2 regions of the Microbacterium aurum genome follow, and region 2 is predicted to be linked to the other one. Evidence: predicted binding sites of a transcription regulator. Region 2 holds the regulator's gene; the other holds the start of a gene.

Region 1 (5,336 bases), 2.5 Mb from region 2:
CGCGACGCGACGACCGCGGGGGCTGGCCCGACCGGGGTTACAACGACCGGCCCGACCGGGGTTATGGCGACCGGGACCGCCGGAACTCCACGGATTCGCGCGCAGATCGCCGCGAACAGCCCGATTTCGGCTCTCGTGGCACGGATCGGTGGAGTTCTGACCGCCCGGCGCGTCGCTCCGACGACCGCCCGCGGCGCGATGACGGCCGCCGTGGGGCCGACGACCGGCCGCGCGGCGAGCGTCAGCCCCGCGATGACCGCCGCACGTTCGGCGATGCCCGGCCGTCCTTCCGCGACGACCGTCCGCGCCGTGACGACCGTCCGGTTCGGTCGTATGACGACCGGCCTGCTCGCAACTCCTTCGAATCGCGTCAGGATCGGCGCGATCGGCCTGCGGCGGCCTCCAGCGGCTCGGATCGAAGGAGTTACGCACGCCCCGAGCGCGGCTTCGACGACCGCCCGCGTCGCGATGACCGCCCGCGCCGTGACGAGCGTCCGGCCCGCCCCGCCTACGGCGGCAACCGGTCGGACTGGAAGCAGGACGAGAAGGATGCCGCACGTCGCGCCGCATACGAGCAGCACGCCGACACCGTCCACGAGAAGCTGCAGGCTCAGGCCGTGCAGGCCGAAGAGGTCGCCGATGTGACCTTCGGAAGCCTCGGGCTCGGTGACAACATCGTCCGCACGCTCGCCGACCTCGGTGCGGCATCCCCGTTCCCGATCCAGGCCGCGACGATCGTGCCGATCCTCGAGGGCAAGGACGTGCTCGCGCGCGGGCGCACCGGCTCGGGCAAGACGATCGCCTTCGGCGCGCCGCTCGTGGAGTCAATCCTCCGCAGCCAGGCCGGCAAGCGCCGCGAGTTCGGACGCAGCCCCAAGGCCCTGATCCTCGCGCCGACGCGCGAGCTTGCTCTGCAGATCGACCGCACGATCCAGCCGATCGCCCGGAGTGTGGGCCTCTTCACGACGCAGATCTACGGCGGTGTGCCCCAGGCGCGCCAGGTCGGGGCGCTGAAGAAGGGTGTCGACATCATCATCGGCACCCCGGGCCGCATCGAGGACCTGCAGAACCAGGGCAAGCTCGACCTCTCCGAGATCCGCATCGTCGTGCTTGACGAGGCCGATCACATGAGCGAGCTCGGCTTCCTCGAGCCGATGCAGCGCATCCTCCGCCTCGTTCAGGACGGGGCTCAGAAGCTGCTGTTCTCGGCGACGCTCGACCGCGAGGTCGCCGCGCTCGTGGATGAGTTCCTCGTCGACCCGGCCGTGTACGAGGTGGCCGGGGAGGACCAGGATTCCGGCACGATCGACCACCGCGTGCTCGTGATCGACCACCGCGACAAGGCCGAGATCCTGACGAGCCTCGTCGACCGCGACGGCAAGACGCTCGTCTTCGCGCGTACCCGCGCCTACGCCGAGATGCTCGCCGAGCAGTTCGACGACGCCGGCATCCACGCCGTCGCCCTCCACGGCGACCTCAACCAGGCCAAGCGCACGCGCAACCTCGAGCGCCTGACGTCGGGCCGCGTGAACGTGCTGGTCGCGACGGATGTCGCGGCCCGCGGCATCCACGTCGACGACATCGACCTGGTGATCCAGGCGGATGCCCCCGACGAGTACAAGACGTACCTGCACCGCTCCGGACGCACCGGCCGCGCCGGGCGCAGCGGCACCGTCGTGACGCTCATCACGCGCCAGCGCCGCCGCCGCATGACCGAGATGCTCGAGCGCGCCGAGATCGACGCACCGTTCGAGGAGGCTCGCGTCGGCGACGACGTGCTCGAGGAGCTGTCGGGACGTCAGGTGGTCCCGGCGTAGCAGCGGTTCGTCGGGGTCTCACGCAGGGGCCGGATGCCGAGAGGCTGCGCTTCGGAACGGGACGAGCGGCCGAGGGTAGCCGAGCCCCTGCGGAATCCGCAGGGGGTCGTCTGCGGTGCGGCGGCGTCCGTAGGGTCGGGCGCATGCGACTCCGATATCGACATCGAACCACCGCATCGCTGACGCTCGCCGCCGCTGTGCTGACGGCATCCCTCAGCGGCTGCACCGCCCCGCAGTCCTCCCAGACCGGCGAGCCCACACCGACGGAGACCGTGACGGTCACGGCGTCGCCGTCCCCCGCGGCGCTGGTCATCCCCGATTGCGAGCAGCTCGTCCCCATCGAATCCGTCCGGCAGGTCGAGCGGTGGAGCGAGGTCATTCTGATCCAGACGATGGAGGGCACGGCGCTCGCCGGCAACCTGCCGGGTCCCCTCGCACGGGATGCGGCGAGCCGCGCGCAGCAGAACCGAGGGTGCCTGTTGGGCGTGCCGCAGTCGGATTCTGCCGTCGGCGTGTACACCCTCGACATCGACGTCCCGACGCGGGACAACCTCATCGACGCGCTGCGCGCGGACGGCGGTTTCACCGAGTCGGAGATCGACGGCGCGCCGTCCTTCGCCATCGCGACGGACGAGGGGCTCGGGGGCACGACCGTCTCCTACACGTTCGTGGGCGACGCGTGGCTCATCCTCCGGGGCAGCCTCATCGATCCGGAGACGGCCGCACACGTTGCAGCACCGGCCGTCGCGGAGCTGCGCGCGGCCAATCCGGGCCTCGACGAGCGCTGACGCGCGCGGTGCGCCCGACGGCGCATCCGACCGACCCTCAGAACAGCCGGGCGGGTGCGAGGGTCGCCGTCGCGGCGGACGCGCGGGCGCCGCGCGCTGTCGTCCGCACCGGGCCAGGTCGGGCGGGTCGCGTCTCGACCTCTTCCTCGGCACCCCCGCCCAGCCGGTGCCTCCGCAGCAGCGGGCGCACTCGCGCGGCGAGCCACTTCCGATACCCGGCCGGTGCGTAGACCGACGCACCAGGGTAGAGCCCGCGATACGCGGGCACGAGTTCGGGGTGCTCGCGCTCCAGCCAGGTCCAGAACCACTCCCGCGCGCCTGGCCGCAGATGCAGCGCCCCGTAGACGACGCGCACGGCGCCGGATGCCGCGATGCGCGCGAGCGCGTCGTCGAGCTCCGCGGTCGAATCGGTCAGGTGGGGCACGATCGGCATGAGGAAGACGGTCACCGGGAACCCGGCATCCGTCGCCGCGCGCACGGTGTCCAGACGTGCCTGGAATGTGGGGGCGCCGGCCTCGAGGGTCTGGCGCAGCTGTTCGTCGGGCATGGCGATCGACATGGCGATGCTCACCGGAACGCGCGACGCGGCATTCTGCAGCTGCGGCAGGTCGCGCCGCAGCAGGGTCCCCTTCGTGAGGATCGAGAACGGCGTGCGGCTGTCGGCGAGTGCGTCGATGATGCCGGGCATGAGCCGATAGCGTCCCTCGGCCCGCTGGTACGGGTCGGTGTTGGTCCCGAGGGCGACCGACTCGCCCGACCAGCTCGGCGCCGCGAGCTCGCGCCGCAGCACGTCGGCGACGTTGACCTTCACGACGATCTGGCTGTCGAAGTCGCGCCCCGCGTCGAGGTCGAGGTAGGTGTGCGTGTTCCGAGCGAAGCAGTAGGCGCAGGCGTGACTGCAGCCCCGGTACGGGTTGACGGTCCAGTCGAACGGCATCGCGGAGGCGCCGGGCACGTGGTTCAGGGCGGACTTCGCGTGGACCTCGTGGAAGGTCATTCCGGCGAACTCGGGCGTCGTGACGGTGCGCACGTGACCCGTCATCGCTCGCAGACCGGCCATCGAATCCAGACCGGGCAGGGCCGCGGCATCCACGCCATCGATCATTTGTCCCTGCCACCGCATACGAAAAGTAGAACATAGATACGACGGGACGACAATCCCCGCCGCGTGACGCCGCGTGAAACCGAGTACCATTGCTGCTGGGATTGCATCCCACATCTTCGACACTCGACGACGAGAGGCAGGCGCAGCATGGAGCGCGAGATCTACGACGAGGACCACGAGGCGTTCCGCGACGTCGTCAAGGAATTCCTCAAGCGCTACGCGACCGAGGAGAAGCGCAAGCAGTGGGAGGCGGACGGCGAGATCGACCGCGCCACCATGCTCGCCGCCGGTGAGGCCGGCATCATCGGACTGTCCGTGCCGGAGGAGTTCGGCGGCGCCGGGATGCTGCAGGACTACCGCTTCCGAGCGATCGTGCTCGAGGAGACGATCGGCGCCGGACAGGGCTCGCTCGCCGGCGCGTTCGGCATTCAGGACGACCTCGCTGTGCCGTACATCGTGCACATGGGAACGCAGGAGCAGAAGGAGAAGTGGCTGCCCGGAATGGCGACCGGCGAGATCCTCGGCGCGCTCGCGATGACCGAGCCGGGCGCGGGGTCCGACCTCCGCGGCATCAAGACGACCGCCAAGAAGGTCGACGGCGGCTACCTCGTCAACGGCGCGAAGACCTTCATCTCCAGCGGCAAGACCGCCGACATGGTCGTCACGTTCGTGAAGACCGGCGAGGGCAACCGGCCGGACGCCTTCAGCCTCCTCATCCTCGAAGACGGCATGGAGGGCTTCGACCACAGCAAGAAGCTCGAGAAGATGGGCTTCCACGGCTGGGACACCGCCGAGCTCAGCTTCACCGACGTCTTCGTCCCCGACGCGAACCTCATCGGCGGCAAGGAGGGCATGGGCTTCATCCAGCTCATGATGAACCTGCCCCTCGAGCGCCTCTCGATCGGTGTCGCGGCCGCCGCCGCCGGCGAGGCCGCTTTCCACTGGACGCGCGACTACGTGCTCAGCCGCGAGGCGTTCGGCGAGCGCATCGCCGACTTCCAGAACACCCGCTTCCGCCTGGCCGACATGGCCACCACCGTCGACGTCATGTGGGCCTACAACGACCGCGCCATGATGCTCTACAAGGACAAGAAGCTGACGGCCGAAGAAGCGGCGAAGGTCAAGTTCTGGTCGACCGACCGCGAGGCGGAACTCCTCGACGTCGGCGTGCAGCTGCACGGCGGCTACGGCTACATCACCGAGTACCCCATCGCCCGCGCCTACCTCGACGCCCGCGTGCACCGCATCTACGGCGGCACGAACGAGATCATGCGCGATCTCGTCTCGCGTCAGATCGTCGGCAAGAAGTAGTTCACGACGCCGGATGCCGCGACCGCCCCGTTGGGCCGTCGCGGCATCCGGCGTTTCGCGTTCGGAAAGCAGGCCGGATCGACCGAAACGGACGCCGCGGCACCCGGATCGGCCGGTTCAGCCTGCTTCTGCGACGTCGGCGGGCCGCCGCCGGGCGAGACGCGCGACGCCCGCGGCGCGCAGCCGGTCGGCGATGACGAGGCCGAGGGCCACCGCCCCGAGCTCCGACGCGAACAACACGACGACGTAGAGCGCGACGACCCACCCCTGGAACGCCTGCATATCGGCGGCGGTGACGGTCCAGACGGAGTAGAA
Region 2 (5,336 bases):
GCTCGGTGACCGCGCCGGGCCATTCGCCGAGCCCCTCGGTCTCCTCACCGCGCTCGACCCCGTGCTCGAACAGCACCTGCATGCCGACGCAGATCCCGAGGACCGGACGCCCGCCGGCCAGCCGCCGTTCGATCGCCTCGTCGCCGCGGCTCGCCCGCAGCGCCTCCATGACGGCGCGGAACGCACCCACGCCGGGGACGACGAGACCCGCGGCATCCTGGATCAGTCCCCGATCCGCCGTCAGCCGGGCGTCCGCGCCGGCCGCCGCGAGCGCCTTGACGGCGGAGTGGACGTTGCCCGACCCGTAGTCCAGCACCGCGACGAGGGGCCGCGTCGCGGCGTCGGTCACAGCGCGCCCTTCGTGCTGGGAACGCCCTGCACCAGCGGGTCGAGCGCCTTCGCCTGCCGGAACGCCCGCGCGAACGCCTTGTACTCGGCCTCGGCGATGTGGTGCGGATCGCGACCGCCGAGCACCGTGACGTGGACCGTGAGGCCGCCGTTGAAGGCCAGCGCCTCGAACGTGTGCCGCACGAGCGATCCGGTGAAGTGGCCGCCGATGAGGTGGTGCTCGTAGCCGACGGGCTCGCCGGTGTGCACGAGATAGGGGCGCCCGCTGATGTCGACGACGGCCTGCGCCAGCGCCTCGTCCAGCGGCACGAGCGCGTCGCCGTAGCGCGAGATGCCACTCTTGTCCCCCAGCGCCTGACGGATCGCCTGTCCCAGCACGATCGCGACGTCCTCGACGGTGTGGTGGGCGTCGATGTCGGTGTCGCCGGAGGCGCGCACCGTGAGATCGGTCAGCGAGTGCTTCGCGAACGCCGTCAGCAGGTGGTCGAAGAACGGCACCGTGGTGTCGATGTGGCTCTGACCGGTGCCGTCGAGGTCGAGCTCGAGTTCGACCGTCGATTCGCTCGTCGCGCGGCGGATCGCCGCCGTCCGGGACGCAGGAGTGCTCATGCCGCGAGTCTATCGGCGCCGTGCGCCGCGCCGACGTCGGCCGGATGCCGCGACGCGGGCTACGCGCGGCCGGCGTCGCCGATCGACGCGAGCGCGTCGAGGAACGCTGTCGACTCCGCTTCAGTGCCGGCCGTGACCCGCAGGCTGTGCGCGATGCCGACATCGCGGATCAGCACGCCCCGGTCGTACAGCGCGTGCCAGGTCGCCGCAGGGTCGGCGACACCGGAGAACAGCACGAAGTTCGTCCAGCTCTCGTAGGGCGTGTAGCCCAGCGCGGCGAGCGTCGCGGAGATGCGATCGCGCTGCGCGACGATGTCGTCGACCATCGCGAGCATGGCCGGCGCGTGACGCAGTGCCGCGACAGCGGCCGCCTGAGTGAGCGCGCTGAGGTGGTAGGGCAGGCGGACGAGGCGCAGGGCGTCGATCACGGCGGGGTCGGCGGCGAGGTAGCCCACGCGCGCGCCGGCGAAAGCGAACGCCTTGCTCATCGTGCGCGAGACGACGAGCCGCTCCCGGCCCGGCAATAGCGTCAGGGCCGAGCGGGAGTCGCGGGGCGCGAACTCCTGGTACGCCTCGTCGACGATCACGATGCCGTCGGTCGCGTCGTACACCGCTTCGATGACGTCGAGCCCGAGCGGGGTGCCGGTCGGATTGTTCGGCGCGCACAGGAACACGACGTCGGGCCGAGCCTGCGCGACCTGCGCGGCGGCGTCCTCGGGGGCGAGCGTGTAGTCCACCCCGCGCGTGCCGGACACGTACGATGCGCCGGTCGCACGGGTCAGCAGCGGATACATGGAGTAGGTCGGGGCGAACCCGAACGCGGTGCGTCCCGGGCCGGCGAACGCCTGCAGCAGGTGCTGCAGCACCTCGTTGGAACCATTGGCCGCCCAGATCTGATCGGGGGCAAGACCGTGACCGAGGTAATCGGCGAAGCCCTCGCGTAGCGCGGTGAACTCGCGGTCCGGGTAGCGGTTGACCTCGCGCAGCGCGCGCGCGATGCCGTCGAGGATGTCGTCGGCGACCTCCTCTGGGACGGGGTGGGTGTTCTCGTTGACGTTCAGCGCGACCGGCAGCGGCGCCTGCGGTGCACCGTACGGCGTGAGACCGCGGAGGTCGGGACGGAGGAGGTTCTCCAGCGAGTTGGGGAGGTCTTCGAGACGGGCGCTCACCCTGACCATCGTAGAGGGCGGGTCAGCGTGCGGCGCTGTACTCCAGCGGGATCGCGATGGTCTCGCCGGCGTCGAGGCTGCCCGACGGCAGGGCGTTCAGCCGCATGATCGCATCGACGACGTCGCGCGGGTCCGCCTGCGGCGCGACGCTCTCGGCGATCGACCACAGGGTGTCGCCGGGCATGACGGTGACCTTCTCGAGTGCGGCGCCTGCGCCGCTGTCGGACGTGGCGAGTGCGCCACCGCCGGAGATGATCGCGATGCTGAGGGCGACGATCGCCGGCACCGATGCGAGGAAGGCCAGGACCCGGCGACCGCGACGCGTCAGCCGCAGTCGCGTCGCGGGTGCGGCGCCGAGCACGGCGCGGCGGGGCGAAGCGCCGAGGATGTCGATCGTGGTCATGGGTTCCTCCTCAAGGACGGATGCCTGCGGATGTCAGAGATTCGCACCCGACTCTCGGCCGGGAGAGTCGGATGCGAATCTCTGTACCGAAGCTATCTTCGATATAATCTGATTGTCAAGCCCTCCCCGGATCGGAGATGGATCGAACGCGACACGCGTGGCGCTGCGAGCGGAGACCTCCGGAACCGGATACGGTTTCGACAAGATGACCCCATCACCAACCTCCGACATTCGAAGGCGACGCCTTCCGGAGGCCGCGATCGAAGGAGCGCGCGACATGGCCGACAAGCCTCAGACCCGCCGACGCAAGAGCCTGAGCGACAAGCAGCTGAAGATCCTCGAGGTGATCCAGGCCTCCATCGCGCGGCACGGCTATCCGCCCAGCATGCGCGAGATCGGCGACGCCGTCGGACTGAAGTCGCTCTCCAGCGTCACCCACCAGCTGAATCAGCTCGAGCTGAGCGGCTACCTGCGCCGCGACGCCGGCAAGACGCGCGCGATGGAGGTCCTCATCGACCTGCCGGGCTCGGCAGCCGAGAACCCCGCCGACATGACGCCGGCCCTCGGCGACGCGGCGCTCGTTCCGCTCGTCGGACGCATCGCCGCCGGCGTCCCCATCACCGCCGACCAGCAGGTCGAGGAGATCTTCCCGCTTCCCCGCCAGCTCGTGGGCAAGGGCGACCTGTTCATGCTGAAGGTCAGCGGAGAGTCGATGATCGACGCGGCCATCTGCGACGGCGACTGGGTCGTGGTGCGTTCGCAGCCGAACGCCGACAACGGCGACATCGTCGCCGCCATGCTCGACGGCGAGGCGACCGTGAAGACCTTCCGCCAGCGCGACGGTCACACCTGGCTCCTCCCCCGCAACAGTGCGTTCGAGCCGATCCTCGGCGACGACGCCGTCGTGCTCGGCAAGGTCGTCGCCGTGCTCCGCGCCGTCTGAGTCACCCGTCGAGGCTGAGGTCCGGAGCACTCCGCCTGCCGCGGGCCGTGCGCGCGCCACGGCGCCGGCCTGGCCCTGCTCATCGGAGCGGGCTCGCTCGCGGTGGGCGTCGCGATCGGCTCCGCCGCCATGGGAAGCGTCGCGACCGATCTCGACCTGTCCCCCACCGGGCTTGCCGTCGTCTACGCGCAGCTGTCCGGGCAGACGGCGCACACCGCCGCGGTCCTCGCCGTGGTGGCGGACGCGGCGACCACGGTGCGGTGAGACGCTGTCCGGTGAGACGCCACGCCCACTGCCGCCGGGTGGTGAGACTCAGCCGATGGGCTGCAACTCGCCGCGCACCCGGTCCGCGGCTGTCACGAGGTTCCGCAGCGACGCCACCGTCTCGTCGTACCCCCGCGTCTTCAGGCCGCAGTCGGGGTTGACCCACACCTGCCGCAGCGGCAGTTCAGCGGCGGCGCGACGCAGCAGGGACTCGATCTCAGCGCTGCTCGGCACGCGCGGGGAGTGGATGTCGTAGACGCCGGGACCGATGCCCGCCGCGAATCCCGACGCGGCGATGTCGCCGATCACCTCACCACGGCTGCGCGCCGCCTCGATCGAGGTGACGTCGGCATCCAGCGCGGCGATCGCCTCGATGACGACACCGAACTCCGAGTAGCAGAGATGAGTGTGGATCTGCGTCGGCGCTGCCGCCCCCGCCGTCGCGATGCGGAAGGCGCGCACCGACCAGTCGAGGTACGACGCCTGATCGGCGCGGCGCAGCGGCAGCAGCTCACGGAGGGCGGGCTCGTCGACCTGGATGATCCGGATGCCGGCGTCTTCGAGGTCCGCGATCTCATCCCGAAGGGCGAGCGCGACCTGGTTCGCCGTGTCGGCGAGCGGCTGGTCGTCGCGGACGAACGACCACGCCAGGATCGTGACGGGGCCGGTCAGCATCCCCTTGACGTGCTTGTCCGACAGGGACTGCGCGAAGCGCGCCCAGTCGACCGTGATCGGCGCCGGCCGTGCGACGTCGCCCCACAGGATCGACGGGCGCGTGGCCCGCGACCCGTATGACTGCACCCAGCCGTGCTGCGTCACGGCGAAGCCGTCGAGGTGCTCGGCGAAGTACTGCACCATGTCGTTGCGCTCCGCCTCGCCGTGCACGAGCACGTCCAGCCCGAGGTCTTCCTGCAGCGCGATCACCCGCGCGATCTCGTCACGCAGGAACTGCGCGTACTCAGCAGCGGTGAGCTCGCCGCGGCCGTGCGCGGCGCGGGCGCGGCGGATGTCGCCCGTCTGCGGGAAGGAGCCGATCGTCGTGGTCGGCAGGACGGGAAGCCCCAGCGACTCCTGCGCGGCGGCCCGCAGCTCGAGGTCGCCGCGCTCCGCGTCGGCCGGCGTCAGCGCGGCGGCACGGCTCCGCACCGCCCCGTCCCGCACGCCCGGCGCGCTGCGACGGTCGGCGAGCGCGGCCGCGGCGTCGGCGATGTCGGCCGCGATCGCCGCGGGCCCATCGGTGAGTCCACGGGCGAGCGTGACGACCTGCGCGACCTTCTGGTCGGCGAACGCGAGCCAGGATGCCAGACGCGCATCCAGCGCGGTCTCGTCGGCGACGTCGTGCGGCACGTGCTGCAGCGATGTGGACGTCCCGGCCGCGACGCCCGCCGCGCCGAGACCGGCCAGCGAGGCCAGGCGCTCGGCTGCGGCACCCAGGTCGCCGCGCCAGATGTTGCGACCGTCGATCACACCGCCGACGAGCGTCTTGCCAGCCAGCCCCGGTACCGCCGTCGGGACGCCACCGCGGTGCAGGTCGATCGCGAGCGCCTCGACCGGCGCTGCGCCGAGCGCGCGCCATGCCTCAGGTGTGAGCGGACCGTAG

What was found. The regulator LexA, encoded in region 2, represses DNA repair genes until DNA is damaged. The targets are predictions, from matches to a motif close to TCGAACANNTGTTCGA.
Region 1: a site for LexA is predicted at 3,737-3,752, ahead of JOD60_RS01300 (Rv2578c family radical SAM protein). Genes of this name have one in related genera too.

The regions. Positions count from the first base shown of each region.
Region 1 covers NZ_JAFBCQ010000001.1:274,810-280,145, reverse strand. The annotation lists gene JOD60_RS01310 (DEAD/DEAH box helicase) at 1-1,817, shown strand, start outside; gene JOD60_RS01305 (hypothetical protein) at 1,961-2,605, shown strand; gene JOD60_RS01300 (Rv2578c family radical SAM protein) at 2,643-3,728, opposite strand; gene JOD60_RS01295 (acyl-CoA dehydrogenase family protein) at 3,858-5,021, shown strand; gene JOD60_RS01290 (ECF transporter S component) at 5,139-5,336, opposite strand, start outside.
Region 2 covers NZ_JAFBCQ010000001.1:2,809,446-2,814,781, forward strand. The annotation lists gene hisH (imidazole glycerol phosphate synthase subunit HisH) at 1-349, opposite strand, end outside; gene hisB (imidazoleglycerol-phosphate dehydratase HisB) at 346-957, opposite strand; gene JOD60_RS13865 (histidinol-phosphate transaminase) at 1,017-2,135, opposite strand; gene JOD60_RS13870 (LysM peptidoglycan-binding domain-containing protein) at 2,149-2,529, opposite strand; gene lexA (transcriptional repressor LexA) at 2,807-3,472, shown strand; gene JOD60_RS17055 (hypothetical protein) at 3,602-3,736, shown strand; gene metE (5-methyltetrahydropteroyltriglutamate--homocysteine S-methyltransferase) at 3,785-5,336, opposite strand, start outside.